DNA from 3 places in the Duganella sp. GW822-FHT06D06 genome. Region 2 is predicted to be linked to each of the others. Evidence: predicted binding sites of a transcription regulator. Region 2 holds the regulator's gene; each other region holds the start of a gene.
What was found. The regulator HrcA, encoded in region 2, represses chaperone genes, less so after heat shock. The targets are predictions, from matches to a motif close to TTAGCACTCNNNNNNNNNGAGTGCTAA.
Positions count from the first base shown of each region.

Region 1: the regulator HrcA is predicted to act here: its motif matches at 2,408-2,434, upstream of groES (co-chaperone GroES).
Region 3: the regulator HrcA is predicted to act here: its motif matches at 6,663-6,689, upstream of rpoH (RNA polymerase sigma factor RpoH).

Region 1 covers NZ_JBXALQ010000012.1:1,587-11,196, forward strand. Annotated here, with positions in the region: gene AC1RMD_RS20695 (hypothetical protein) at 1-205, opposite strand, end outside; gene groL (chaperonin GroEL) at 338-1,984, opposite strand; gene groES (co-chaperone GroES) at 2,033-2,323, opposite strand; gene AC1RMD_RS20710 (sensor histidine kinase) at 2,497-3,882, opposite strand; gene AC1RMD_RS20715 (response regulator transcription factor) at 3,879-4,559, opposite strand; gene AC1RMD_RS20720 (beta strand repeat-containing protein) at 4,694-9,208, shown strand; gene araH (L-arabinose ABC transporter permease AraH) at 9,237-9,610, opposite strand, start outside.
Region 2 covers NZ_JBXALQ010000007.1:117,964-127,573, reverse strand. Annotated here, with positions in the region: gene map (type I methionyl aminopeptidase) at 1-214, shown strand, start outside; gene AC1RMD_RS15085 (barstar family protein) at 201-527, opposite strand; gene AC1RMD_RS15080 (ExbD/TolR family protein) at 527-952, opposite strand; gene AC1RMD_RS15075 (MotA/TolQ/ExbB proton channel family protein) at 1,062-1,721, opposite strand; gene dapB (4-hydroxy-tetrahydrodipicolinate reductase) at 1,721-2,527, opposite strand; gene AC1RMD_RS15065 (outer membrane protein assembly factor BamE) at 2,544-3,194, opposite strand; gene fur (ferric iron uptake transcriptional regulator) at 3,462-3,890, shown strand; gene hrcA (heat-inducible transcriptional repressor HrcA) at 3,993-5,009, opposite strand; gene AC1RMD_RS15050 (HAD family hydrolase) at 5,078-5,785, opposite strand; gene AC1RMD_RS15045 (metallophosphoesterase) at 5,881-7,299, shown strand; gene AC1RMD_RS15040 (hypothetical protein) at 7,443-8,060, shown strand; gene AC1RMD_RS15035 (hypothetical protein) at 8,119-8,781, shown strand; gene rsmA (16S rRNA (adenine(1518)-N(6)/adenine(1519)-N(6))-dimethyltransferase RsmA) at 9,064-9,610, opposite strand, start outside.
Region 3 covers NZ_JBXALQ010000005.1:206,617-216,226, reverse strand. Annotated here, with positions in the region: gene AC1RMD_RS11690 (hypothetical protein) at 1-526, opposite strand, end outside; gene AC1RMD_RS11685 (porin) at 598-1,674, opposite strand; gene AC1RMD_RS11680 (hypothetical protein) at 2,353-2,571, opposite strand; gene AC1RMD_RS11675 (MerR family transcriptional regulator) at 2,815-3,759, shown strand; gene ftsY (signal recognition particle-docking protein FtsY) at 3,879-4,913, shown strand; gene AC1RMD_RS11665 (cell division ATP-binding protein FtsE) at 4,932-5,588, shown strand; gene ftsX (permease-like cell division protein FtsX) at 5,585-6,505, shown strand; gene rpoH (RNA polymerase sigma factor RpoH) at 6,775-7,674, shown strand; gene AC1RMD_RS11650 (hypothetical protein) at 7,763-8,026, opposite strand; gene AC1RMD_RS11645 (hypothetical protein) at 8,163-8,654, shown strand; gene ggt (gamma-glutamyltransferase) at 8,673-9,610, shown strand, end outside.

The sequences.
Region 1 (9,610 bases), on a different contig from region 2:
ACTTGACGTCGTCGTGATCTACATAGCGATCAGAGGCGACATCGTCGAGTGCTTCCAGCGTCAAGAGTGTGCGCGCATTGGCGTGGGCTCCTGGTACTTGATGACCTTCTATTTCTTCGAGCAGGGCGCGCAGCAGAAGCTTCTTATCCGCCAAGCTCAACGACTTGATGCTTTCTTCAATTTCACTGACTGTTACGGACATCATCGTCTCCCGAGGATTCAATCGGCTACTTTATTGTAGACCTTGTCAGTCGCCATAAGTTCAATCAACCATCCAAATAAAAAGCCAGCTTCCGAAGAAGCTGGCTTTTCTGTGCAGCGAGGCTTATGCCGGCAATTACATCATGCCGTCCATACCGCCCATGCCGCCCATACCACCCATGCCGCCCATGCCGCCACCAGCTTTGTCTTCGCTGATTTCAGCGATCATGCAGTCGGTGGTCAGCATCAGGCCAGCGATCGATGCTGCGTTTTGCAGTGCCGAACGGGTGACTTTAGCTGGATCCAGAACGCCCATTTCGACCATGTCGCCGTAGGTGCCGTTGGCTGCGTTGTAACCGTAGTTACCTTTGCCAGCCAGAACCGCTGCAACCACCACCGAAGCTTCTTCGCCGGCGTTTTGCACGATCATGCGCAGTGGCTCTTCCATGGCGCGCAGAACGATCTTGATACCTGCGTCCTGGTCCGGGTTGTCGCCTTTGACGGTGATCGAGGCACGAGCGCGCAGCAGGGCTACGCCGCCGCCAGGAACGATGCCTTCTTCCACGGCAGCGCGGGTAGCGTGCAGTGCATCTTCAACGCGGGCTTTCTTTTCTTTCATTTCAACTTCGGTGGCTGCACCGACTTTGATCACGGCAACGCCGCCGGCCAGCTTGGCCACGCGCTCTTGCAGTTTTTCACGGTCGTAGTCCGAGGTCGCTTCTTCGATTTGCACGCGGATTTGCTTGACGCGGCCTTCGATCGCTTCAGCCTGGCCAGCACCGTCGATGACGATGGTGTTTTCCTTGCCGATTTCGATACGCTTGGCTTGGCCCAGCTCTTCCAGCGTGATTTTTTCCAGGGTCATGCCGACTTCTTCAGCAACCACTTGACCGCCGGTCAGGATCGCGATGTCTTCCAGCATGGCCTTGCGACGGTCGCCGAAGCCTGGGGCTTTGACTGCGCAGGTTTTCAGGATGCCGCGGATGTTGTTCACAACCAGGGTCGCCAGTGCTTCGCCTTCGATGTCTTCGGCGATGATCAGCAGTGGACGGCCGGCTTTAGCGACTTGTTCCAGTACCGGCAGCAGATCGCGGATGTTCGAGATCTTCTTGTCGCACAGCAGGACGAATGGATTGTCCAGGATCGCGACTTGCTTCTCTTGGTTGTTGATGAAGTATGGCGACAGGTAGCCGCGGTCGAACTGCATACCTTCAACGATGTCCAGCTCGTCGTTCAGCGACTTGCCGTCTTCCACGGTGATGACGCCTTCTTTGCCGACTTTTTCCATCGCTTCAGCGATGCGCTCGCCGATCGAGTAGTCCGAGTTGGCCGAGATCGCGCCGACCTGGGCGATTTCCTTGGTAGTGGTGCAAGGACGGGCCAGGATGGCGATCTGCTCGACGGTGGCAGCAACTGCCTTGTCGATGCCGCGCTTCAGGTCCATCGGGTTCATGCCGGCGGCTACGAACTTCATGCCTTCGCGCACGATGGCCTGGGCCAGCACGGTCGCGGTGGTGGTGCCGTCGCCGGCGTTGTCGCTGGTGCGGGAAGCAACTTCCTTGACCATCTGCGCGCCCATGTTCTGCAGCTTGTCTTTCAGTTCGACTTCTTTGGCGACCGATACGCCGTCCTTGGTGACGGTAGGTGCGCCGAACGAACGTTCCAGCACCACGTTGCGGCCTTTAGGGCCCAGGGTGACTTTGACTGCGTTGGCCAGGATGTTGACGCCTTCAACCATTTTGGCGCGCGCTGCGTCGCCGAAAATTACTTCTTTAGCTGCCATGTTGTTTCTCCAGAATTAGGTGAGTACGATTGCGAACGTGCGTGTCAATTACTTGACGACGATCGCCATGATGTCTTCTTCGCGCATGACCATCAGTTCCTGACCGTCAACTTTGACGGTTTGGCCGGCGTATTTGCCGAACAGGACGCGGTCGCCTACCTTGACATCCAGCGGACGGACTTTGCCATCTTCCAGAATCTTGCCATTGCCGACGGCGAGTACTTCGCCTTGATCCGGTTTTTCAGCAGCCGCATCAGGGATGATCAGGCCGGACGCAGTTTTGGTTTCCTGGTCGAGGCGTTTGACGATTACGCGATCGTTCAAAGGGCGAAGGTTCATACAAAACTCCTTAAATTAACAATGGAACAGTTTGTTGCCACACCAACAAGGTTGCTGAGGCGGAAAGTTTGGCCGAGAGCGCTGTTAGCACTCCCTTGGAACGAGTGCCAATTATAGGGACGGTATTGGGCTATTTCAAGACATACTTGCTGAATTGATGTGAATGAGCCGGCTCAGGCGGCCGGCAGGGACAGCTGGAAGCACACCTGGCCCGGCTCCGCATCGGCCAGCGCCAGGCTGCCGCCGTGCGCCACGGCGATGTCGCGCGCCAGCGACAAACCCAGTCCTACGCCCGGCACCCGGCGCTGGTGGGCCTGGTCGGCCCGGTAGAAACGGTCGAACAGGCGGTGCCGGTGTTCGGCGGCGATGCCGTCCGATGCATTGCTGACGTCGATGCACCACTGCTCGCCCTGGCGCCGGGCCGACAGCGCGATCCAGCCGCCCGGCTGGCCGTATTTGATGGCATTGCTGACAAGATTTTGCAACACCTGGCACAGCAGCTCGGCGTCGCCGCGCACGGCGATGCGGTCGGGCAGGGCCAGCCGCAGCGGGCGCCCGGCATCGAGCAGGCCGATGTCCTCGGCCAGTTCGTCCAGGGCGGGCCGCAGGTCGAGCGGGCACATGGGAATGGCCAGTTGGCCGGCGTCGGCCCGCGCCAGCAGCAGCAGCTTGCGGACGATGCTGTCCAGCCGCCGCACCTCGTCCAGCATATTCGCCAGGCCCTGTTCCAGCACCGGATCGGCCCCGGCCTGGGCGAAGCTGCGTTCCAGCTCGCCCTGCAGGATGGTCAGCGGCGTCTTCAGCTCGTGGGCGGCGTCGCCGGAAAAGCGCGCCGCCTGCAGGAAGCTGCGCTGCAAGCGGTCCAGCATGGCGTTGAACACGCTGACCATCTGGGCGAATTCCAGGTCTTCCTCGGCGGCCGAGACGCGCTGGTCCAGCTCGCTCGCGGTGAGCCGCACCATGACGCCGGTCAGGTGCTCCACCGGCCGCATCGCGCGTCCGGCCAGATACCAGGCCAGCGCGCCCATGGCCACGGCCAGCACGCCGATGGCGGCGGCGAAACGGACCAGGCTGGCGCGCACCTGGGCATCCGACAGGCTGCGGTTGACCGCCACCCAGATCGTGACGGAGCCGTGCACCGAACTGCCGATGCGCCAGCTCTGGCCGCCGCCGTCGACGGTGTGCAGGCCGGGGCCGCGCGGCAGGCTGGCGCTGCCGAACACGCGCTGCCAGGCCGGGCTGCGGTACTGCGGGCCGCGGCCGGCGTCCTCCACCAGCAGCAGGGCGTGCGCCAGCGGGGCGCTGTCGGGCGGGGCGAAGCCGCCGAAGCTGGCGTTGAGCTGGGCGTCCGTGGCCGGCCACAGCGCTTGCGGCGTGGCCTGGAAGCCGGGCCCGGCCAGGTGGGCCGACAGCATGTGGTCGATGATGGCGGCGCGGCGCTGGATGATGGTGTAGCTGGCCATCGCGTACAGCAAGATGATGGCGGCCAGCGCGGTGAGGGTGGAGCCGAGGGCGATGCGCAGCCGGAACGAGCGCAGGCGCGGCCAGCGCGCCCTCACGCCACAGCGTCCGGCTTGCGCAGCCGGTAGCCGACGCCGCGCACGGCCTCGATGGCCACGCTGTCGGGCAGTTCCAGCTTCTTGCGCAGGCGCTGGATGCAGACGTCCACCATATTGGTTTGCGGCTCGAAATCGTAGCCCCACACATGTTCCAGGATCTGGGTGCGGGTGTAGACCCGGCCCGGCGAACGCATCAGGTATTCCAGCAGGTTGATTTCGCGCGCGGTCAGCTCGGCGGCGCGGCCGTCCACCTCGGCCACCCGGCTCAGGCGGTCCAGCCGCAGCGGCCCCAGGGTCAGCACGTTCTGCCGTTCGCCGCTCACGCGCCGCAGCAGGGCGTGGATGCGCGCCACCAGCTCCTCCACGTAGAAGGGCTTGGCCAGGTAATCGTCGGCGCCAAGGTTGAGGCCGGTCAGGCGGTCGTCCAGTTCGTTGCGGGCGGTCAGCAGGATGACGGGCACGTTGCGCCCCTCGCGCCGCATGGCCTTGAGGATGGACAGGCCGTCGCGGCCCGGCACCATTACGTCCAGCAAGACCACGTCGTAGTCGCGGGCCAGCGCGTAATCATAGCCAAGGTTGCCATCTTCGCAATGGTCGACCAGGAAACCGTGTTCACGCAGGCCGGTGCACACAAAACTGGCAATTCGTTGTTCATCTTCTACTAAAAGCGCTTTCATGGCGGCATTGTCAGGGTTGGCCCGGCCGCCGTCAATCCCGGCCCTTGATTACAGCCTTGTAATCGTTCTGTTTGGCAAACTGTCATTTTCCCTTGATTTAATGCAAGTGTACCAAACCATTAAAAGGGGTAAAGATGAGTATCGGCAGCTGGTTGAAGAAAAATGTGGTGAAACCGATCGCCAAGGTGGTCGACAAGGTCGGCGACACCGTCAAGGACATCGGCGGCGATCTGAACGGCATCGGCGCGGCGTTCGAGTCGGTGGGCAACGACATCGCCGCGGCAGCCAAGAAGATCAGCGAACTGGGCTACACCAAGAAAAGCCTGGGCAACGGCGACAATCATTACACGGCCAGCTCGCTGGGCGCCAACATCATCCACGGCGACGGCGGCAACGACAGCATCACCGTCACGGCCGGCGCCTACAACAACCTGTACGGCGACGACGGCAACGACACCATCGTGGTGCGGGTGGGCGGCTACAACCGCATCGACGGCGGCAACGGCGACGACAACATCCGCGTCGAAGTCGGCGTCTACAACAAGATCACCGGCGGCGCCGGCAACGACACGGTCACCGTGACGGCCGGCGCGGCGGCCGACGTCGACCTGGGCGACGGCAACAACTCGCTGTCGATCAACAGCGCCTACAACGAGATCACCGCCGGCAACGGCAGCGACCGCGTGACGGCCAACGGTGGCTGGAACAGCATCGACCTCGACGGCGGCGACAACACCGTCAGCGCCAACGGCGGCGCCAACACCGTCAACACCGACGGCGGCAACGACAACATCACCGTCTACGGCGGCGCCAACAAGGTCAACGCGGGCGACGGCTGGAACGTCATCAACGCCGGCGGCGCCTCCAACATCATCAACACCGGCAAGGATGCCGACACCGTCACGGCCGACGGCGCCAGCAACGTCATCAACACCGGCGGCGGCGACGACCGCATCACCGTCAAGGCCGCCAGCAACGTGATCGACGCCGGCGAGGGCACCAACACGGTGACGGCCGATGGCGGCAACAACCACATCACGGCGGGCGGCGGCGACGACACCATCAAGGCCAACGGCGGCGCCAACGAAGTCAAGGCCGGCAACGGCAACAACAACGTCACGCTGAACGGCGCGGCCAATGTGCTGACTTCGGGCACCGGCTGGGATACGGTCAACGCCGCCGGCGGCGCCAACGTCATCGGCACCGGCGCCGGCAACGACAAGGTGCAGGCCGTGGGCGGCGCCAACGTCATCAACGCCGGCAGCGGCAACGACCTGGTGGTCGCGCTGGGCGGCGCCAACGGCATCACCGCCAGCGACGGCAAGGACAACATCGTGGCCGGCGGCGGCGCCAACGTGGTGATCGACGACGGCGGCGGCAGCAACATCGTGCTGGGCGGCCTGCTCAACATCGCCTACACCGGCGGCGCCGGCAACCGGGTGGCCGCGCTGGGCGACAGCAACGCGCTGGTCAGCAACCAGGGCGGCAACACCGAAGTGGCCGTCGGCGTCAACAACGTGCTGCTGGCCAACGGCAGCGGCAACACGCTGGTCGGCGTGGGCGGCGCCAACCTGGTCGCCACCACCGTGGGCGGCGACACCGTGGTCGCGCTGGGCGGCGCCAACGTCGTGCTGACCGAACTGGGCGGCATGGTCAAGGCCGCCACCGGCGGACTGGCTAAGGTCTTGGCCGACGCCATGCCGAGCAAGGCGGTCGCCACCGCCATCAACAACGCCAGCGCCAAGCTGGCCTCCGCCCTCAACAGCGGCGCCGGCAACGATGTCGTGGTGGCAGTGGGCGGCAACAACGTCATCTACACCGGCGCCGGCAAGGACGTGGTCACGGCGGTCGGCGGCAACAACATCGTGCTGGCCAACGGCGGCGACAACGTCACCACCGCGCTGGGCGGCAACAACATCGTCGTCAACATGGCCGGCAACAATGTGGTGACGGCGGCCGGTTCGGTCAACGTCATCGTGACCGGCCTGGGCGACGGCCTGGCCGACGTCACCGCCAAGCTGGGCAGCGTGGCCGGCGGCGCCACCAAGGCCGTGGCTTCCTTCATCGGCAGCAACGTGGCTCACGGCGACGGCAACGACGTGGTCAGCGCCATCGGCTCCACCAACGTGGTCTACACCGGCGGCGGCAACGACACGGTGACCGGCATCGGCGCCAACAACGTGGTGTGGAGCGGCAGCGGCAACGACGTCGTCACCGTGTTCGGCGCGCGCAACGTGGTGTGGGGCGACGCCGGCGCGGACACGATCACGGCCGTGGGCGCCAACAACCTGCTGGCCAGCGGCAACTACGCCGAAATCGGCGCGACCGCCGTCGGCCTGGTCGATTCGCTGACCTCCGGCGTGGCCGCCACCGACCTGGTGGCCAAGGCCGGCCTGTCGGGCCTGGCCTCCAGCCAGAGCGGCCGCGACGTGATGACGGCGTTCGGCAAGAACAACGTGCTGATCGGCGGCAGCGCCGACACCGTCGCCACCGCGCTGGGCGTGAACAACCTGGTGCTGACCGGCGCCGGCAACGACGTGGTCAGCGCCATCGGTAGCAAGTCCGGCATCGTCACCGGCGCCGGCAACGACGTCGTCACCGTGGTCGGCACCTACAACGTGGTGTCGGCCGGCGGCGGCAACAACGTCGTCACCGCGCTGGGCAAGGGCAACCTGATCGAAGGCGGCAGCGGCGACGACGTGCTGACCGCGCTGGCCTTCGGCACCGCGTCCAAGTCGGTCAACGTCAACGGCAACCTGATCGTGGCCGGCGACGGCAACAACGTCGAAACCGTGGTCGGCAAGGACAACGCCGTGATCGGCGGCAGCGGCAAGGACGTGCTGGTGATGATCGGCTACGGCGGCGGCAACACCAGCACCACCACCAACGAAGCCGAAGGCACGAACCAGACCACCACCAGCACCACCAAGGGCAGCACCCAGTTCAACCTGGGCTGGACCGGCGCCGGCAACGACACGGCTGTGGTGTACGGCGACCACAACGTGGTGCTGGCCGACGCCGGCGACGACTTCCTGGTCGTGCTCAACGGCGGCAGCAAGCTGAGCTACTCCAGCGTGACCACCGAGGCGGTCGAAGGCTCGGACAAGGCGCAGACCACCAGCTCGACCAAGGTCAGCATCGACACCGGCATGAACTTCGTGCACGCCGGCGACGGCAACGACACCATGATCCTGGCCGGCACCACCACCATCGGCATGGGCGGCACCGGCAACGACCTGATCGTTTCGTCCGGCCAGAACAACGTCGCCATCGGCGGCGCCGGCAACGACACCATCATCGGCCTGGCCGAGATTACCGTGTTCAACGCGGCAGAAGCCATCGTCGAAAACGACTACGAGTCGGCCGGCGACTGGGTGGGCGCGGCGATGAACGCCAATTTCATCCGCTCGCAGTACGGCGCGCTGGCCAAGGGCGACCTGGGCAAGCTCAACCTGGTGGGCAATGTGATCGTCGGCGGCGACGGCAACGACACCATCTTCGCCACCAATGCCGGCAGCTATGTCGGCGGCGGCAACGGCAACGACACCATGATGGGCCTGGGCTGGGGCGTGATCGACCACCTGCTGGTGGGCAAGGCCAACGCCCTGAACGCGGCCTGGACCGATGCGGGCAAGGGCTTCGACGCCATCACCAAGTATTTGAACACCACCTTCACGGATGAGATCAGCAAGGGCTGGGGCGGCGTGGCCGACAGCATCAAGGCCGAGCTGGCCAAGGCGACCGCCAGCGGCGGCAAGTTGGCCGACGGCCTCAATACGGTCGGCAACGATGCGCTGTCCGGCATCGCCAGCATGACCGGCCTGTCCACTTCCGGCATCGACGTCGCCACGCCGCTCAAGTCCGCGCTCGACGGCGGCAAGAGCGGCCTGACCACGGCGGTGAACGGCATCAGCAGCGGCGTCAACTACGTGGCCGATGCCGACGTCGGCACGGCCCTGGCCGACGCCAAGGACTGGACCGGGAGCGCATTGAAGACGGCTTCCAACGCCAGCGGCGACGGTGTGAACTGGTTGGGCAAATACCTGGGCGTCAACCTGCACCTGGGCGACTTCCAGGGCGCCGACTTCTTCATCGCCACCATGCTGGCCTACACCTTGGGCTACAAGTACGCCGGCAACAACCGCCTGTTCGGCGGCGCCGGCGACGACACCCTGTACAGCGGCATGGGCAACGACGCCCTGTACGGCGGCGGCAAGGACACCTATGTGATGTCCATGGGCGACGGCAAGGATACGGTGCATGAAGTGGCTGGCGGCAACGACATCCTCAAGTTCACCGGCAACAAGCTGTTCAGCAGCGTCACCATCGCCGCCGATCGCGTCAAGGCCAACATCGACGGCTCCGACCTGGTCATCAACTATGTCGATGGCGGCAAGTCCTACGCGCAGTTCACGGTGGCCGACTATGCCAAGACCACCTTCAGCGAGCTGGACCTGGTTGATGCCAGCGGCAAGCAGGTGGCGGCGATCAACTTCGCCGAACTGGTGGCGCAGGCCGACCACGGCAGCAGCCCGTACGATATGGCTGCCACGTGGACGGCGGACCGCATGCACACCTTTGCCGATTTGCTGACCGCGTCCATCACGGGTGGCAGCGCCGGCGTGCAGTTGGTGGGCGTGGCGAGCTAAGCGCCACGCTGTAACGGACGGCTGAAGACTAGTGGCGCTCGCCGCGGGTCTTCAGCTGGTCCAGCAGCACCGCGGCGAGCAGGATCACGCCGCGCATCAGATACTGGTAGAAGGCGTCGACGTCGAGCAGGTTCATGACGTTTTCTACCGTCCCCATGATCAGCACACCGATCAACACGCCGAACATGCGCGCCTTGCCGCCTTGGAGCGACACGCCGCCCAGCACACAGGCCGAAATCACATCCAATTCAAAACCCTGCGCCGCATTCGGCTGGCCGCTGGTGATGCGCGAGGCCAGGATCAAGCCGGCCATCGCGGTGACCAGGCCTTGCAGCAGGAAGATCCACACGCGCAGCCGCTCGACGCGCACGCCGGCCAGGCGCGCCGCTTCCGGATTGCCGC
Region 2 (9,610 bases):
CGAGCCGATGATCAATGCCGGCAAGGCGGCGACCAAGGAATTGAACGACGGCTGGACCGTCGAGACGCGCGACAAATCGCTGTCGGCGCAATGGGAGCACATGGTGCTGGTGACCGAGACCGGCTTCGAGGTGCTGACCCTGGCCCCGGGCGAGACCGGCGCCAAGGCGCTGATCCCGAACGCGGTGCCGGCCGGCGTGGTTAGCGCAGCGTAAGCTTCAGGGCCGGCTTCTCGCCGTAGTCTTCGTAGCGCTCGTTGATGCCGGCCACGCAGTACGTCATCTCTTCCAGGATATCCGGCACGGCGGCCTTCATGGCCTGCGCGCCCGTGACGACGATTTCCAGCACTTCGTTCGGCTTCAGGCGGAACTTGCTCATGCCGTCTTCGTCGCGCAGATAGCTCAGGCAATCGACCCAGGCGTCCATGGTGTTGCCGTAGCCGTCGGGGAAGCCCAGCGCGGCCTTGCAGGCGGCGTGGAAGGCGTCAAAGTCGGTGATCGCCGCGCCGTTCAGTTCTGCGGTTGCCATTATTTTTTTTCCTTTTCGGGATCGGTGACGAAGCCCAATTTCGTTAATCCATTCGACTGCGCGGCCGCCATCACCTGGGCCACCACCTCGTAGCGGGTGTCCTTGTCGGCGCGCAGTTGCAGTTCCGGTTGCGGCTCCAGCCTGGCCGCTTCGACCAGGCGCGCCTCCAGCACGCCCTGCTCGACCGGGTCGTTATTCCAGAAGATCTTGCCGGCGCCGTCGATCGACAGCGTGACCGTGGCGGCCTGCTGCGGGCTCGCTTGCGCCTGCGCCTTCGGCAGGTCCAGCTTGACGGCGTGGGTGAACATCGGCGCGCTGAGGATGAAGATCACCAGCAGCACCAGCATCACGTCCACCATCGGCGTGACGTTGATGTCGGCCATCGGGCCCGGATTGCGGTGGTGGTTGAATGCGCCAAAGCTCATGCTCGCTCCTCTTAAAGCGGGGGGTCAAGTCTGACATTCGGACACGTGCTCTGCCGTAGCGGCTGCTACGGCAGAGCACGTGTCCGAATGTCAGACTTGACCCCCTCCGTTACTTCGTCAAATACGCGTGCAGGTCGTGCGCGAAGGCGTCCAGCTCGGCCAGGGTCAGCCGGTTGACGCGGTTGAATCCGTTATACGCCAATACGGCGGGGATCGCCACCGTCAGGCCGATGGCGGTCATGATCAGCGCCTCGCCCACCGGGCCGGCCACTTTGTCGATCTGCACCGTGCCGCTGGCCGACACATTGGCCAGCGCATGGTAGATGCCCCACACCGTGCCCAGCAGACCGACGAACGGCGCCGTGGCGCCGATCGACGCCAGCAAGGTCAGGCCGCCTTCGAGGCGGTTGGTGGAATGCTGGATCGCCACCCGCAGCACGCGCGTGACCTGGGCAGCATGGCCCATCTCGCCGCCCAGCGAGGCGCGGCCGGCGCTCTTCAATTGCGCGGCGCCTTGCTGCGCCAGCGGCAGGAACACTTGCTCGGGATCGGCCAGGCTCAGCGCGGCGACGCCGTCCTGCATCGACGGCGCCTCCCAGAACGCCTGCACCGCCGGCGCGCTGCGGCGGATGCGCCACGCGGCGTAGCTCTTGGCCAGGATGAAGAACCAGCTCACCAGCGACATCGCCAGCAACACCAGCGCCACGATGTGGCTGATGGTGTCGCCCTGCTCCCAGTAGCTGGCCAGGGTGAAGTGGTTGGGCGTCATCAGTTCAGCGCCAGCACGTCGTTCATGTCGTACAGGCCGGTGGCCTTGTCGGCCAGGAAGCGGCAGGCGCGCAGCGAGCCGTGCGCGTAGGTCACGCGGCTGCTGGACTTGTGGCTGATCTCGATGCGCTCGCCGGTGCCGGCGAACAGCACCGTGTGGTCGCCGACGATGTCGCCGCCGCGGATGGTGGCGAAGCCGATCGACGACGGATCGCGCTCGCCGGTCACGCCTTCGCGCGCGTAGACGGCGCAATCCTTCAGGTCGCGGCCGAGCGCGTCGGCCAGCACTTCGCCCATCTTCAGCGCGGTGCCGGACGGGGCGTCGACCTTGTGGCGGTGGTGGGCTTCGATCACTTCGATGTCGTAGCCGACCGCCAGCGCCTTGGCCGCCTGTTGCAGCAGCTTGAGCGTGACGTTGACGCCGACGCTGAAGTTGGGCGAGAACACGATGGCGGTCTTCTTGGCCGCCTCGGCGATGGCCGCCTTGCCCGCTGCGTCGAAGCCGGTGGTGCCGATGATCATCTTGATGCCGTGCTCGGCGCAATAGGCCAGGTGCTCCAAGGTGCCTTCGGGACGGGTGAAGTCGATCAGGAACTGGGCGCCGGCCAGGCCCTTGGCCAGCTCGGCTTCCACCGGCACGCCGGCCGGCTTGCCGAGGAAGGCGGCGGCGTCGCTGCCGACGTTGGCCGAGCCTGCGCGGTCCAGCGCGCCGGACAGGGTGGCGTCGGGCGCATCGAGCACCGCTTCGATCAGGATGCGGCCCATGCGGCCGCCGGCGCCGGCGATGGCGATGTTCAGGTCTGTCATGCGTCTGTCCTCGTGCTTATTTCTTGTCGTTGTTCACCGTCACACCCACCGGCGAGGCGGCGGCGTTGTCGCTGCCGGCCGGAATCGGCGAGGTATTGCCCACCGGACGCGCGTCCGGCACGCTCGGATCCTTCTTGACCTTGGGCGCCGGGCCGGCGATGCGGGCGATGTATTCTTTTTCGGTCGGCAGGTTGCCGCCTTCCCAGCGCGCCACCTTGCCGTCCTTGTCGAAGAACACGATCACGCGGCTGGTGGTGATTTCGCCGTTGCCCTTGGCCATGCGGAACGCGTAGTCCCAGCGGTCGGCGTGGAACGGGTCGGCCAGCAGCGCGGTGCCGAAGATGAAGCGGACCTGCTCGCGCGTCATGCCGGCCTTCAGCTGCGACAGCATCTCTTCGGAGACGAAGTTACCCTGCTGGATGTCGGGGCGATACGGCGAGAAGAACCACATGAACTTCTGCAGCTTGCTGATGGTGGTGGTTTGCGCGCCTTTGTTGGCGTCCAGCGTCGTGCCGGTTTCTTTCACGTCGGTCGATTTCTCGCCCAGCGTGGTGTTGGACGCACAGCCGCCCGCGGCCAGCGCGACGCAAACAGCGCCGGCGAGCAGAGGCGCGCGGCGGGTGAAACGGTGCAACAAAGACTGCGATAAAGCCTGGGTGACGCGCATGGTTGTCCTCAATCTGATCGAGCGGAAGTGCCGAAAAACGCTATATCATAAAGCACAAGGTGCGAGATGGGGCTGCGCGGGCACTCGGAGAGATCGCATTATCCAGCAAATTTGGAACTATGTCCTTGTTTTATAAAGAATAATTGTAAAACATTGCAAATGTAAATTTCACGCGGGAGGGCGCGGATCGGCGCCGATGGTGCGGCGGCTGCCGGAGTGCGTTAAACTGGCGCCTAGCTACCGCCAACCACGCAAAGAGTCGACACCATGAGCAACAATCCTACCGACCTGAAGGCCAGCGGCCTGAAAGCCACGCTGCCCCGCCTGAAAATCCTGGACATCTTCCAGAACAGCGAAGTGCGCCACCTGACCGCCGAGGATGTCTACAAGATCCTGCTGTCCGACAATATGGACGTGGGCCTGGCGACCGTCTACCGCGTGCTGACCCAGTTCGAGCAGGCCGGCCTGCTGAACCGCAACCACTTCGAGACGGGCAAGGCGATTTTCGAATTGAACGAAGGTTCGCACCACGATCACCTGGTGTGCCTCGATTGCGGCCGGGTGGAAGAATTCTTCGATGAGGAAATCGAATCGCGCCAGCAGATCGTCGCCAAGGAGCGCGGCTTCAAGATCGCCGAGCATGCGCTGGCGATCTACGGCAACTGCACCAAGACCGCCTGCCCGCACCGCGCTTAAACCTCGGGGGTCAGGTCTGACATTCGGACACGAGCTCTGCCGTAAGCTGCTTTACGGCAGAGCTCGTGTCCGAATGTCAGACCTGACCCCCGCTTACCGGGTTTAGTTGTGGCTCAGCGCGTTCGACAGCAGCTTGGCGGTGATGTCGACGATCGGTATCACCCGCTCATACGCCATGCGGGTCGGGCCGATCACTCCCAGGGTGCCGACGATCTTGCCGTTGGCCATGTAGGGCGCGGTGACCACGCTCATCTCGTCCATCGGCACCAGGCTCGATTCGCCGCCGATGTAGATCTGCACCCCGCTGGCCTTGCTCGAGACGTCGAGCAGCTGCATCAATCCCGTCTTCTGCTCGAACATGTCGAACATCTGCCGCAGCGATGTCATGTTCGACGACAGGTCGCTGACCGACAGCAGGTTGCGCTCGCCGGAGATGACCATGTCGTCCGAGCTGTCGGCCATCGCCTCGCTGCCCGCCTCCACCGCCGCCTGCATCAGCCGCCCCATGTCGTCGCGCAGCTGGCGCACTTCGTTTTGCAAGCGCATGTGCACTTCGTCGAAGGCCAGGCCGCCGTAGTTCTGGTTGATGTAGTTGGCCGACTGGATCAGCTGCGTCGGGCTGTAGTCGACGTCGGTCAGCAACAGCCGGTTCTGCACGTCGCCGGTCGGGCCGACGATCACCAGCAGGATGCGCTTCTCCCCCAGCCGCAAAAACTCGATCTGCTGGAACACCGATTCGCGCCGCGGACTGAGCACCACGCCGGCGAACTGCGACAGCGACGACAGCATCTGCGCCGCGTTGGCGATCATCTTCTGCGGCTGCGGCGCCTGCAGCCGCATGCGGCCTTCGACCGATTGCTCGTCCAGGTGCTGCACCGTCAGCAGGGTGTCGACAAAGATGCGGTAGCCGCGCGGCGTCGGCACCCGCCCGGCCGAGGTGTGGGGACTGGCGACGTAGCCCAGCTCCTCCAGGTCGGCCATGATGTTGCGGATGGTCGCCGGCGACAGGTCCAGCCCGGAGATCTTGGACAGGGCGCGCGAGCCCACCGGCTGGCCGTCCGCGATGTAGCGTTCGACGAGAGCCTTGAGCAGGGTTTGTGCGCGTGTATCGAGTTGCATAGTCATTCACTAATGGTATTTCTGCTTATTATGCACGCTCTGCGCCGGACGGGGGCCGCGGCGTGGCGTCAATGCTGCATTTGCCCGCGCACCCATATCAGAAGTGCATCGAAACTTGCACAGATGGCGTCCGGCGCCACGCCCGCCTCCAGGTGCGCCGTGCTGCCGGCGCGGTTCATCCACACCGCGCGCAGGCCGGCGCCTTGCGCGCCCTGCACGTCCAGCCGCAAATCGTCGCCGACGTAGACCGCGTCCCGCGGCGCCACGCCCATCGCCTCGCAGGCGGCCAGGAAGATGGCAGGATCGGGCTTGGCGCGGCCGAAGCGCGCCGAGGCCAGCACGGCTTCAAAATGGTGGTGCAGGCCGATGATTTCCAGATCGGCGTTGCCGTTGGTGATCACCCCCAGCCGCAGCATCGCCTGCAACTCGGCCAGCGCCGGCACCACGTCGGCGTACGGCGTGACGGCGTTGCGCCGCAGGTGGAAGTGGCGCATCGCGCCGTCGATGTGGACGGCGTCGGCGCCGGCCTCGGCGAAGGCCTGCTCCAGCGCCACGCGGCGCAGCTGGTACAGGTCGACCACCAGCTCGGGACGCTGCTCCAGCAAGGCCATGCGGCGCGCGCGCAGCTCGGCGATGGAATAGCGCTGCGTCACTTCGGGCGCGTGCTCGGCCAGCCAGGCGTGCCAACTGGTTTCCGCCGCCGCGATCACCGGGGCGATCGGCCACAGGGTGTCGTCGAGGTCGAACAACAGGGCGTGCGGGCGGCGATGGTTCATGGTGGGCAATGGGAAATGTGGAATCTGCGTATTGTCGCACCGATCGCCGCCTGGCGACGGGCATGGTAACATCGGATTCACCTGCTGGAGCCGCCGTGCCTTTGACTACGTTTGTGACGACTTGCCGCCGCTGGGCGCCGCCTCTGTTGACCGCCATGCTGGCCGCTTGCGCCAGCGTCGGCCAGGCGCCGGCCTTTTCCTCCTTCGTGGTGCTGGGCGAGAACGGCGCCGCCGTGGCGCGCGTGCTGATCGCCGCCCCCGCCTGCCCCGACATCGTCATCGACCAGCGCCCGCAGCCGATGGCCGTGCGCGCGCCGGCCGCCACCCTGGCGCTGCGCAGCACGCCGTCGGCCCCGGCCGATTCCAAACCGGCCGCCTTCCCGCTGCTGACTTGCGAGGCGCCGCTGCCGGCCGTCGGCAGCTATGCCCAGGCGAGCGTGCTGGGCCGTCCGCTACCGCTGCCGAGCGCGGCGCCGCGGCGCATCGTCGTCCTCGGCGACACCGGCTGCCGGCTGCAAAAGAGCAGCCAGAGCTACCAGGCCTGCAACGACGGCGCCGCCTATCCGTTCGCCGCCATCGCCGCCGCCGCCGCCGCGTGGCGCCCCGAGCTGGTGATCCACGTGGGCGACTACCACTACCGCGAAAACGCTTGCCCGGACGGCAACGCCGGTTGCGCCGGCAGCCCCTGGGGCTACGGCTGGGACGCCTGGAACGCCGATTTCTTCGCGCCCGGCGCGGCGCTGCTGCAGGCGGCGCCGTGGGTCATGGCGCGCGGCAACCACGAAAACTGCCTGCGCGGCGGCCAGGGCTACTGGCGCCTGCTCGACCCGCGCCCGCTGCTGGCCGGGCGCGACTGCAACAACGCCGCCGACGACGCCGTCGGCAACTACAGCGATCCCTACGCAGTGACTATCGGCCAGGACACCCAGCTGCTGGTGCTGGACACCGCCAGCACCACCTGGAAGGGCCTCAAGCCGGGCGAACTGGGCTACGACAAGTACCGCGACCTGTACCGCAAGCTGGACGCGCTGGCGCGGCAGGCGCCGCGCAACCTCGGCATCGCCCACCACCCGCTGCTGGGCATGGGCGCCGACCGCAAGGCCAACGGCGCGCTGGTGCTGCTGCCGGGCGACGCCGGCCTGCAGCAGGCGTTCGGCTCGCTCAACGCGCAGCTGCTGCCGGACGGCATCCAGGCGCTGCTGTCCGGCCATGTGCATCTGTGGCAGCAGGTCAGCTTCGCCAGCGGCCATCCGAGCCAGTTCATTTCCGGCTTTTCCGGCACCGCCGAGGACACCGTGCCGCTGCCGGAACGCTTGCCGGACGGCGTGACGCCGGCGCCGGGCGCGCGGGTCGAGCAGTTCAGTTCCTGGGTCGACGGCTTCGGCTTCATGAGCATGGAACGGCTGGGCGCCGACCAGTGGCTGGTGCAGGTGCACGACCAGCAGGGCCGGGTGCGCAACATCTGCCGGCTCGACGGCAGGCGTTCGCGCTGCGAGCTGGCGCAGGTCAAATAGGCGGCGCGGCGGCCGCAAGTGTCACAAGCTGTTACATCGCTTAGCGGCCAGGCCTTAGCAAATGCACTAAAATACGGGCCATTCCGTGTAAGATGCTGCACCCGAGTATTGCCGGGCCCTATTCGTTTTGGAGAGAGATTTTTATGAAAAGTTTGTATCTGCGTTCGGGCCTGGCCCTGGTGTGCGTCGCCTTGCTGAACGCCTGCGGCGGTGGCAATGGCAACCTGGCCCTGTCCGGCACCGTCAGCGGCCTGACCAAGCCCGACCTGGTGTTGACCAACACCAAGACCGGCGAAAAACTGGCCATCCCCGTCAATACCCCCAACTTTGTATTCACCAAGCTGGCGGCGGTCGACGAGGAGTTCAATATCATCGTCTCCACCCCGCCCACCGGCGGCAGCTGCAAACCGGTCGGCACCAGCAACGTCGGCAAGGCCAACGCCTACACCTCGTACTCGATCCAGTTCGCCTGCCAGGCCAACCCGTGGAAGCTGGGCGGCACCGTGACCGGCCTGAAGCTCAATGGCCTGATCCTGGCCAATGGCGCCGACACCGTCAGCGTGTTGCCGTCGACCACCGCCGGCGCGCCGGTCGACTTCACCTTCAACAACACGGTCGGCGACGGTTCGCCCTACGGCGTGACCGTGCTGTCGCAGCCGAAGGATATTGAAAAGAACCTGACCCAGACCTGCACCTTGAGCAAAGAAGTCGGCACCATGCCGGGCTCGGACTTCCTCGGCGTGACCGTCACCTGCAAGTAATTCCTGCGCCGGCCCGCATCGCGATAGCCGGCCGATCCGCCTTTTTTTGGAGTAATTGATGAAATTTTCGACTTTGAGCGCCGTAGCGGCGCTGATGCTGGCCGCCGCGCTGGCCGCCTGCGGCGGCAAGGCCCAATTCGCCGTGCAGGGCACCATCGAGGGCCTGGGTAACGATGGCCTGGTGCTGGCCAACGGCAGCGACACCCTGACGGTGGCGTCCGGCACCACCAACTTCGTGATGCCCAAGCAAATCCCGTACGGCACCGAATACAACGTCACCGTGCAACACGATCCGGCGCACCAGACCTGCGCACCGGTGGCGGGCGGTTCCGGCTCGGCCGGCCATACGGTGGCGATCGCCGTCACGATCCGCTGCCTGCAGAACAGCTACTCGGTGGGCGGCCCGTTCGTCGGCCTGTTCAACAAATCCGAGGCGGTCGCCGCCACCGCCACCGCTGCCGCGGTGGCCGCCGTGCCGCGCGTCGTGGTGCTGCTGAACGGCTCCACCGGCGGCCAGGTCTCGGTCTCGAGCGCCGCCGCCACCGATACCGTGCTGGGCAAGGGCGAGTTCGTGTTTGCCACGCCAGTGGCGGACGGTTCCGCCTACGGCGTGACCATCCTGTCGCAGCCGGACGACGTCAACTGCGCGCTGGCCAACAACACCGGCGTGGTCAACGGCGCCAACATCAGCAACGTGACGCTGAGCTGCAAACCGAAGTAATCCAGAGGGGAGCGCCGCGCGGAATTCGCGGCGCGGCGGCCGGAGAGTTATACGCTATAGTGATGTTCGATATTCGAAAAATAAACTTGCGTTATATGCCGCGCCGCAGCATACTTCATTTGTCTCCTCCACTTCTTGCAAAGGAATTGGATTTAGCCCGCTTTCACCAGCGGGCTTTTTTTTTGTACGGGGGTCAAGTCTGACATTCGGACACGGCCTCTGCCGTAGGCACTGTTACGGCAGAGGCCGTGTCCGAATGTCAGACTTGACCCCCGCCTTTTTTTACTGCGGCTTGAGCAGGTTGGCCAGCGCCACGTACTGCGCCAGGCCCACGGTCTCCGGACGCATGGTCGGGTCGATGCCCGCTTCGACGATCTGCGCTTCGGTGAACATGCCGGCCAGGCAGTTGCGGATCACCTTGCGGCGCTGCGAGAACGCCTTCAACACCACCGCCTCCAGGGTCGGGCCGTCGCACGCCAGCGGCTGCGCCACCGGGATCATGCGCACAATGGCCGACTCCACCTTCGGCGGCGGATCGAACGCTTCCGGCGGCACCACGAACAGCAGCGACATGTCGTAGCGCCACTGCAGCATCACCGACAGCCGGCCGTAGGTCTTGCTGCCCGGCGCCGCCACCATGCGCTCCACCACTTCCTTCTGCAGCATGAAATGCTGGTCCTGCACCAGCGGCGCGAACGTCGCCAGGTGGAATAGCAGCGGGCTGGAGATGTTGTACGGCAGGTTGCCGACGATGCGCAACTTCTGGCCGGCCGGCACCGGGATGGTCGAATAGTCGAACTTGAGCGCGTCGCCGGCGTGGATGGTCAGC
Region 3 (9,610 bases), on a different contig from region 2:
GGCCGGCGGTGGTGGTCTGGCCGGCCTCGATCACGGGCGCCGGCGCTTCCTCTTCCAATTCTTTCTTTTTCCTGGGCGCCGGGCAGGCGCGGCAGGCGCCGGCCTTGCGGCCGAAATCGGTCACCCGCGACAGCCGCATCGGCACCGCCGCGTCGCCGCAATAGCCGCCGTCCAGCACCAAGGTCTTGCCGCCGTCGGCCAGCTTGCCGCTGATGGTGCGCTCGTCCTCGTCCGGCGGCTGCACCGTGAAGTACAGCTGCTTGCCGCGCGGGTCGATGGTGACCTCGCTGGCCACCACCGGCCAGCTCAGGCCGCCAGCCGTGTATTCATACAGCACCGTATCCACTTCTGAAAACCGTTGCAGCGTGATGCGCTGCCCGCCGAACTCGCCGCTGTCCGCATGGATGCACAAGTCCGAATACACCACCATGCCATAGCGCGGCAAGCGGCCGCCGGGCGCGGCGAACACGGCGCAGGAAGCCAGCAAAATGGCGCCGGCCAGCACGGCGCGTCGGGAGATCGTCATGGTAACGGCTTTCAGAAATGAACAACGGCTGCACCAGGCAGCCGTTGTGGATTCTAACTGATCAGATCAGATTAGAACGAGTGACGCATGCCGATGTTGAAGGCTTTGTCGCCCGTGCCGGCTTCCGAGTTGTTACCAACGGTGTAGCTAGCGCCGTTCTTGTTCTTGATCTTAGCGTAAGCAACATAGGTGCTGGTGCGCTTCGACAGAGCGTACGAGTAGCCAACTGCCCACTGGTCTGCATCGTGGTTAGCCAGTTCCTTGTCGTTCTTGCGGGTGTACGACGCCATCAGGGTGCCGTTAGGACCGATAGGAGCGGTAGCGCCGATCAGAGCAACGCTGCTGTCTTTCGAAGCGACAGGAGCGGTAACGTAGCCGAATGGGTTGTTGCCGTTAGCCAGAGCCGAGCTGTTGGTGCCCTTGTCTTTGCTGTAAGCAGCGAAAGCCTTCACCACGACGAAGTCGTAGTTGGCGGCGATCAGGGTGTTGCGGCCGATGTCGGTGCTCAGCTTAGGAGCAGCGGTGTCGTTGTTGCGTGCATTGTAAGCAACGCGAACGTTCAGAGGACCGTTCGAGTAGCCAGCCCATGCGCCGATTTGGCGTTGTGCCGATGCGTCGCCAGCTTGCTCGCCCACCGAGTAGGACACTTCGCCCTGGAAGCCTTCGATCGATGGCGACAGGTACACGATAGCGTTGCTGTTGCGGGTGTTGTTGCCAGCCACGCCGAACAGGTTCTTGGCGGTACCAGCGTAGCCCATTGCGAACGGGTCAGCCACGTCACGCACGGTTTCGTAGTAAGGGGTGTACTGACGGCCCAGGGTCAGCTGGCCGGCGGTGGTCGACTTCAGACCAACGTACGACTGACGGTTAGCGATCGAACCAGCAACATCGGACTCGCCGGTGTCAGCTTTAACGCCCGATTCCAGCACGAAGACAGCGCTCAGACCACCGCCCAGATCTTCCGTACCTTTGAAACCCAGACGGGAGGCCGAGCCTACGCCGCTGCTGACTTTGGTGGTGTTGGCAGCGCCGCCGCGCTCGCTGACGATACCGGCATCGACGATACCGTAGATCGTTACGTTCGATTGTGCGAAGGCTGCCGAGCTCATTGCGCCCAGGACGGAGATGGCGATAAGGGATTTTTTCATTACGTGTTTCCTTCAGTTGTGTTGCTGTAAAAAGGTAAAGCTAGTATTACGGCGTGTTCGGTGCTTATCGGCGCCTGTTGCGGCGCCGTCTATGCGTGAGGGCAAACTCCCCAGCTGCCACTATGCGGTCCCGGCTTGCGGGTCGCGTTCACTTAAGTTGCGGCCGATTGTATCGACGCCGGCTTTATCGCAGCGCAAAATGCGCCAGAGGCGGCACTATACTGATGCTTTGCTTGTCGATCAAGTGTAAAAGCGTTCATGTTGCCTGCCTTTACCCCTGCCCGTTTTCAAAACAGCAGCATTTTACCGCATCGCAATATTTCCTGCCGAGTAAGCCTAACTAGCCCGGTAATTCCGTTCGATGCATCCATTGCAGCATCCCGTTGTACAGGCTGCCCGAGTGACAAATGCAAGCGCTAGGCATGCGTGACTACATCGTTGTCGGACCAAGTAAAAATAGCCACTTTGCTATTTCTGACGCCATTTTATACTGAAGCACCCCGCCGTTCGTCCCAACTCAATGGTAATAAGCTTACAACTCAGGACTTTGTTTGGCAGTTTATGCCGGCAAAATAGCCTGGCGGCCAACTTTGTTCATAGTGTTAGCCCTTTATTTGTGTAGGAAATTTTGTCGCCCGCGCAAGGTGTTGCACTGCATCAGCAATTTGTAAGAAATTGCTACGTGTTGCGCTTTAGAGACACTTTGAGCGACAAGTCTTGCAAAATACGATGGAATGCTGTGGGAATCGCGCAGCATCTGCATGAATCCCATGCATGCAGCGCCGCCTTGACCTGGCGCACAAAATACCCGCCGCTGCCACCGCCCGGCGCCAAAATGACGCTCACCGCAACAGTTATCGGGATATTTTTCACATCGTTGCAAAATATCTTGTCCATGACAAATCAGGGGGAAAGCCGTTAAACAGTTCATTAGTTCCGTATGTCAACTGTGTGTCGTGGACAAGCACTTTTCCATAGAGAAAACCAAGCAAATCCCGCTAGCGCGCGCCATACTTTCGGGCGCGAATCGAATGTAAAATGCAGGTCGCGCGATCCCGGCCTGGCCTGTGCGCGCACTGTGCACCCGGACCCCGTGCCAACCCTCGCGACTGTCAAATAAATGGCGGGCGCTTATGCCTGATGACTATTAAAGTTTCCTCACAAACAGTTCCCAGCACGATCAGCGACGTCGAGCGCGACACCGGCGTCGCCAAGGAAACCCTGCGCGTGTGGGAACGGCGCTACGACTTCCCGCAGCCGCTGCGCGATCCGAACGGCGAACGGGTCTACCCGATCGAGCAAGTCCACAAGCTGCGCCTGGTCAAGCGCCTGATCGACCTGGGCTACCGCCCGGGCAAGGTGATCCAGTACACCACCCCCGAACTGCAGGCGCTGAGCGGCCAGGCCAGCGGCGGCCAGCATGGCGCCACGGCCACGCCGCCGGCGCTGCAAGGCTATCTGGACCTGTGTCTGAGCCACCAGATGGAGGCGCTGCGCCGCAAGCTGTCGCAGGCGCTGCTGATGATGGGCCTGAAAAGCTTTGTGATCGAGCTGGTGGCGCCGCTGACCGCGCTGATCGGCGAAGCCTGGGCCAGCGGCGCCCTCGCCACCTTCGAGGAACACTTGTATACCGAGTCCCTGACGGTGGTCATGCGCAGCGCGATCTTCGCCATGCCGCAGGCCAACGCCAGCAACCTGGGCGCGCCGCGCATCATGCTGACCACGCTGCCGCAGGAGCGCCACGGCCTCGGCCTGCTGATGGCCGAAGCGATGTGCGTGGCCGAAGGCGCGCACTGCATCTCGCTGGGCGTGCAGACGCCGCTGCTCGACATCGTCGAGGCGGCGCGCGTGCAGCGGGTCGACATCATCGCCCTGTCGTTCTCGGTCGCGATGAACGCGCGCCAGGCGCTCGATGCGCTGGCCGAGCTGCACACCCGCCTGGGCGGCGGCGTCGAACTGTGGGCCGGCGGCGGCAATGCCGCCTTCAAGCGGCGCCGCCCGCCTTACGTGCGGGTCTACGCGCTGTCCGACATCAGCACCGCCATCGCCGAATGGCGCCAGCGCAACGTCCCCACCGCCGGCTGAAACGTTGTCATTCCGGTAGCGCCGGCGGGCGGGCGCGCCGCGCTCTGGTAAAATAGCCGCATTTCCCCGTGTCCGGCGCTGCCGGCCATCAGCTTGAAGCGCCCCCCAACCACATGTCCATGTTTAGTTTCTTCAAGAAAAAACCCGTCGTCCCGGAAGTGCCTGAGGTGAAAACCCCGGCACCGGCCCCCACCCCCAGCGCAGCAACCCCGCCAGCAAGCTTGCCCGAGCTGCTGCCGATCGAGGAGCCGGCGCCGAAACTGTCGTGGATCTCGCGCCTGAAGGCCGGCCTGTCCAAGACCTCGAACAACCTGTCCATCCTGTTCGTCGGCGCCAAGATCGACGACGCGCTGTACGAAGAGCTGGAGGCGGCGCTGCTGATGTCCGACGCCGGCGTCGACGCCACCCACTACCTGCTCGACGCGCTCAAGCAAAAGGTCAAGGACGACAAGCTGCTCGACGCCGCCGCCGTCAAGGCCGCGCTCAAGCAGTTGCTGATCGAGCTGCTGACGCCGCTGCAGCGTCCGTTCGAGCTGGGCCGCCACCAGCCGACCGTGATGATGATTTCCGGCGTCAACGGCGCCGGCAAGACCACCACCATCGGCAAGCTGGCCAAGCACATGCAGACCCACGGCCAGTCGGTGCTGCTGGCCGCCGGCGACACCTTCCGCGCCGCCGCCCGCGAACAGCTGATGGTCTGGGGCCAGCGCAACAACATCACCGTGATCTCGCAAGCGTCGGGCGACCCGGCCGCCGTCTCCTTCGACGCCGTGCAGTCCGGCAAGGCCAAGGGCCTGGACGTGGTGATGATCGACACCGCCGGCCGCCTGCCGACCCAGTTGCACCTGATGGAAGAGCTGAAGAAAGTCCAGCGCGTCATCGCCAAGGGCATGGAGGGCGCGCCGCACGAAACCTTGCTGGTGATCGACGGCAACACCGGCCAGAACGCGCTGGCCCAGGTCAAGGCCTTCGACGACGCCCTCAAGCTGACCGGCCTGGTGATCACCAAGCTGGACGGCACCGCCAAGGGCGGCGTGCTGGCCGCCATCGCCCGCGTGCGCCCGGTGCCGGTGTACTTCATCGGCATCGGCGAAAAGATCGAAGACCTGCAGCCGTTCGTCGCCGCCGAATTTGTCGAAGCCCTGCTGGGCTAACCCCACCGATAAGCCGCCATGATCGAATTTCGCAACGTCTCGAAACAATACACCCCCGACGCCACGGCGCTGCGCGACGTCTCGTTCACGGTGGCCAAGGGCGAGCTGGTGTTCCTGGCCGGCCCGTCGGGCGCCGGCAAGTCCACCCTGCTGAAGATGATCGCCGCCGTCGAGCGCCCCAGCGCCGGCCAGGTGATCGTCAACGGCCAGGACATCGCCCGCATCAAGCCGAGCGCCGTGCCCTTCCTGCGCCGCAACCTGGGCCTGATCTTCCAGCAGCAACGGCTGCTGACCGACCGCTCCATCCTGGCCAACGTCATGCTGCCGCTGCTGGTCACCGGTGCCTCGCGCGCCCAGGCCGAGCAGCGCGCGCGCGCCGCGCTCGACAAGGTCGGCCTGCTGGAACGGGCCCACGCCCAGCCGCTGGCCCTGTCCGGCGGCGAGCAGCAGCGGGTGTCGATCGCGCGCGCCATCGTCAACCGGCCGCAAGTGATCCTGGCCGACGAACCGACCGCCAACCTGGACCGCGCCAGCGCCAACCAGGTGCTGGACGCGCTCAAGGCCTTCCATTCGGTCGGCGTCACCTGCGTCATTTCCAGCCACGACGAGCAGATGCTGGACGCGGCCGCGCGCGTCATCCATCTCAAGCAAGGTCAACTGGAGGTGCCGGCATGACGCTGTGGTTCCGACAACACCGCTACGCGCTGGCCGCGGCGCTGGTCCATCTGCGCCGCTCGCCCGGCGGCTTTTTGTTCAACATCTTGGTGGTGGCGATCGCGCTGGCGCTGCCGTTCACCGGCGTCACCCTGCTCGACAACGTGCGCCCCATGTCCGAGCAGTTGTCGGTCGATCCCGAGATCAGCGTCTTCCTCAAGCAGGACACCCCGCGCGAGCAGGCCGAGGCGCTGGCCGTGTCGCTGCGCCAGACCGTCAGGGACAAGCAGGCCAAGATCATCTTCACCCCGCGCGAAAAGGCGCTCGACCAGCTGAAGGAAAAGAGCGGCCTGGCCGACGTGCTGACCACCCTGGGCGACAACCCGCTGCCGGACAGCTATGTGCTGAAGCTGGACGCCTTCCGCAACGCCCAGGCCGGCGGCGACGTCGACCAGCTGGCCGGGCAGATCCGCGCCCTGCCCGGCGTCGACACCGTGCAGGTCGATTCGGCCTGGGTCAAGCGGCTGGCGGCGCTGCTCAACGTGCTGCGGCTGGCGCTGCTGCTGCTGGCGGCCACGCTGGGCACGGTGGTGATCGCGGTCATCTTCAACACCATCCGCCTGCAAGTGATGACCCAGCGCGAGGAAATCCTGGTCTCCAAGCTGATCGGCGCCACCGACAGCTTCATCCACCGCCCCTTCTATTACACCGGTGCGCTGCTGGGCCTGTGCGCCGGCGGCGTGGCGCTGGGCGCGGTGTCGCTGGCGCTGCAGCCGCTGAACCTCGCGATTGCCGAATTCGCAAGATTGTACGCGTCCGAATTCCAGCTGGCACCGCTGCCGCCGCTGGCCATGGCCGGCCTGCTGGCGCTGTCGGCCGGCCTCGGCCTGGTCGGTGCGCTGCTGTCGGTGCAACGCCACCTGTCCCGCCTGAACTGATCCCCCAGCCTTCCGTGCGTCCGCGCACGGAAGCGCCCTCGCTGCCCGCTTAGCATTAAGTCCCGCCTAAGCTGCGGCGCGCATGCTAGATCAAATCCCACCATGATGCCGAAAAACCTCATAGCCTTTTGCTATCGAAGCAATTAATATCTGGTGATTGGCACTCAACGAAGGAGAGTGCTAATATATGTGGACTGAAGAGCAAAATAATTCTCTACAGCATTAAGCAATATTAAGAACAAGCACTATCATCGAGCGAAGGAATGAATATGACTATGATGTCCGCACCGACTGCATTGGTACCCGCGACCAATAGCGCCCTGGGACTCGGGTTCACTGGCAACCTGGGCAACCTGGACGCCTACATTTCGGCCGTCAATCGCCTGCCGATGCTGACGCACGACGATGAAATTTCGCTGGCCAGGCGGCTCAAGGAAAAGAACGACCTCGGCGCCGCCCAGGAGCTGGTGCTGTCGCACCTGCGCCTGGTGGTGTCGATCGCCCGCGGCTACCTGGGCTACGGCCTGCCGCACGCCGACCTGATCCAGGAAGGCAATATCGGCCTGATGAAGGCGGTCAAGCGCTTCGACCCGGACCAGGGCGTGCGCCTGGTGTCGTACGCGATGCACTGGATCAAGGCCGAGATGCACGAGTACATCCTGAAAAACTGGCGCCTGGTCAAGGTGGCGACCACCAAGGCGCAGCGCAAGCTGTTCTTCAACCTGCGCAGCCACAAGACCGGCCTGGACGCGATGACGCCGACCCAGATCGACAGCCTGGCCAAGCTGCTGGACGTCAAGCGCGAAGAAGTGATCGAGATGGAAACCCGCCTGAGCGGCCGCGACATCGCGCTGGAATCGCCGAACGACGACGAGGACGACAAGTTCGCGCCGATCGCCTACCTGTCGTCGGAAGCGAGCGAGCCGACCCGCGTGCTGGAAGCCGAACAGGTGACCCGTCTGCAATCGGAAGGGCTGGAAGAAGCGCTGGGCAAGCTGGACGCCCGTTCGCGCCGCATCGTCGAAAGCCGCTGGCTGGCCAACGACGACGGCTCCGGCGCCACGCTGCACACGCTGGCGGAAGAATTCGGCGTCTCGGCCGAGCGCATCCGCCAGATCGAAGTGGCCGCGCTGAAGAAAATGAAGGGCTCGCTGGCCGCCTACGTGTAAGCGTCCCGGGCCCGGCCATAAAAAAAGCCCCGTGTGGCGGTGCGACGGTCTTCAGCGTCGCCTGCGCACACGGGGCTTTTCTTTCGATTTACGCTGCCAGGCCTTGCGCCAGCAGCTCGCCGACCAGCTGGTTCAGGTCGACATCGCGTTCTTTCGCCCTGGCATGCAGCTGCTGCACCAGGTCGCCGTTCAGCTTGATCGCGAACGGCACCAGCCCCAATGCCTGATCGCGCTTGCGCTGCTCGCGCTTGTCGACCACCTCGGCCACCTTGCCGAAGCTGGCGCCGCCAGGGGCGGACATCTGGCCCATTAATTTTTTAGCGTCGCTTTTCGCCATGCCGGTCTTTTTCATTTTGTTCAGTCAATGTGATTCAGGGCCCCTATTCTACGGCACATAGTTTGACCCAGCGCTGTAAAGCTGCGGTTCGTGCGACCCCGGCGTGATCTTTTTGCTAAGCTTGTCGTCTACTTCGAAGGAAGAGATACCAATGAAATCCACATTATCAAGGCAGTTGATTATCCTGCCGCTGCTGGTCGCCATGCTGGCGCTGCTGCATGCCTGCGGTTCGGCGTCCGCCATCAACCGCGCCGCCGCCGCGCCGCAGGCGTTCTCTCAGACCTATGTGCTGACCCAGGGCGCCAGCGTGACCATCACGCCGGCCGCCACGCCCGGCGTCAACGGCGCCAGCGCCGGCGCGCCCAGCCTCAAGCTGGAACGCGTCAACGACAGCCGCTGCCGGGTCGGCGCCGTCTGCGTCTGGGCCGGCTACATCAGCTACAGCTTCGCGCTGACCGCCGCCGACGGCAGCACCAGCAACTTCGTGCTGTCCGACAGCATGCCGAACGCCAGCGCCAGCGTCACGCAGGGCGGCCTGACCTTCACGCTGACCGGCGTCGAGCCGCAGGCGGTCCCTGCCAAGAATGAAGCGGCGCCGGATTATCGGGTAAGCTTGAGGGTGAGCAACGCACCTTCATCCTAACCCGGACCCAGCGCACCCATGACCCAGCCCCGCCGCCCCGCCCGCACCGTTCTCGTTTCCTCCATCATCCTGACGTTGATCCTGCCGCCGGCGGCCTGGGCCAAGACCCCGGTCGCCAGCGGCAGCGGCGGCGCCGTCGCCACCATCAGCGAGCCGGCGTCCAAGGCGGCGCTGGCCATCCTCAACAAAGGCGGCAACGCCATCGACGCCGCCGTCGCCGCGGCCGCCACCCTGGGCGTGACCGATCCGTTCAGCTGCGGCATCGGCGGCGGCGGCTTCATGGTCATCTACCTGGCCAGGGACAAGCGCGTGATCACCATCGACCACCGCGAAACCGCGCCGGCCAACTTCACGCCCACCGTGTTCCAGCAGGACGGCAAGATCATGGACTTCGACACTGTGCTCGCCAGCGGCATGGCGGTCGGCGTACCCGGCGCCGTGCGCGGCTGGCACGAAGCGCTGGACCGCTACGGCTCGATGTCGTTCAAGCAGGTGCTGGCGCCGGCCATCGCCGTCGCCAGCGACGGCTTCACCGTCAACGCCAACTTCACCCACCTGGTCGAAGACAGCGACGCCAAGTTCCGCATGTTCCCCGACACCGCCGCGCTCTACCTGAAGAACGGCAAGGCGATCCAGCCCGGCAGCCTGCTGCGCAACCCGGGCCTGGCCAAGGCCTACCGCGAACTGGCGGCCGGCGGCGTCAAGGTTTTCTATGAAGGCAAGATCGGCCGCGCCGTGGTCGATGCCGTGAACCAACCCAAGGTCGCCAGCGGCGTGCAAGTGCGCGCCGGCCAGATGACCATGGCCGACCTGGCCAACTACGAAGCGCGCCTGCGCCAGCCGGTGCACAGCACCTATCGCGGCTACGACTTGTACGGCATGCCCTTGCCGAGCAGCGGCGGCATCGCCATCGCCGAAGCGCTGAACATCCTGGAAGGCTACGACCTCAAGGCCAT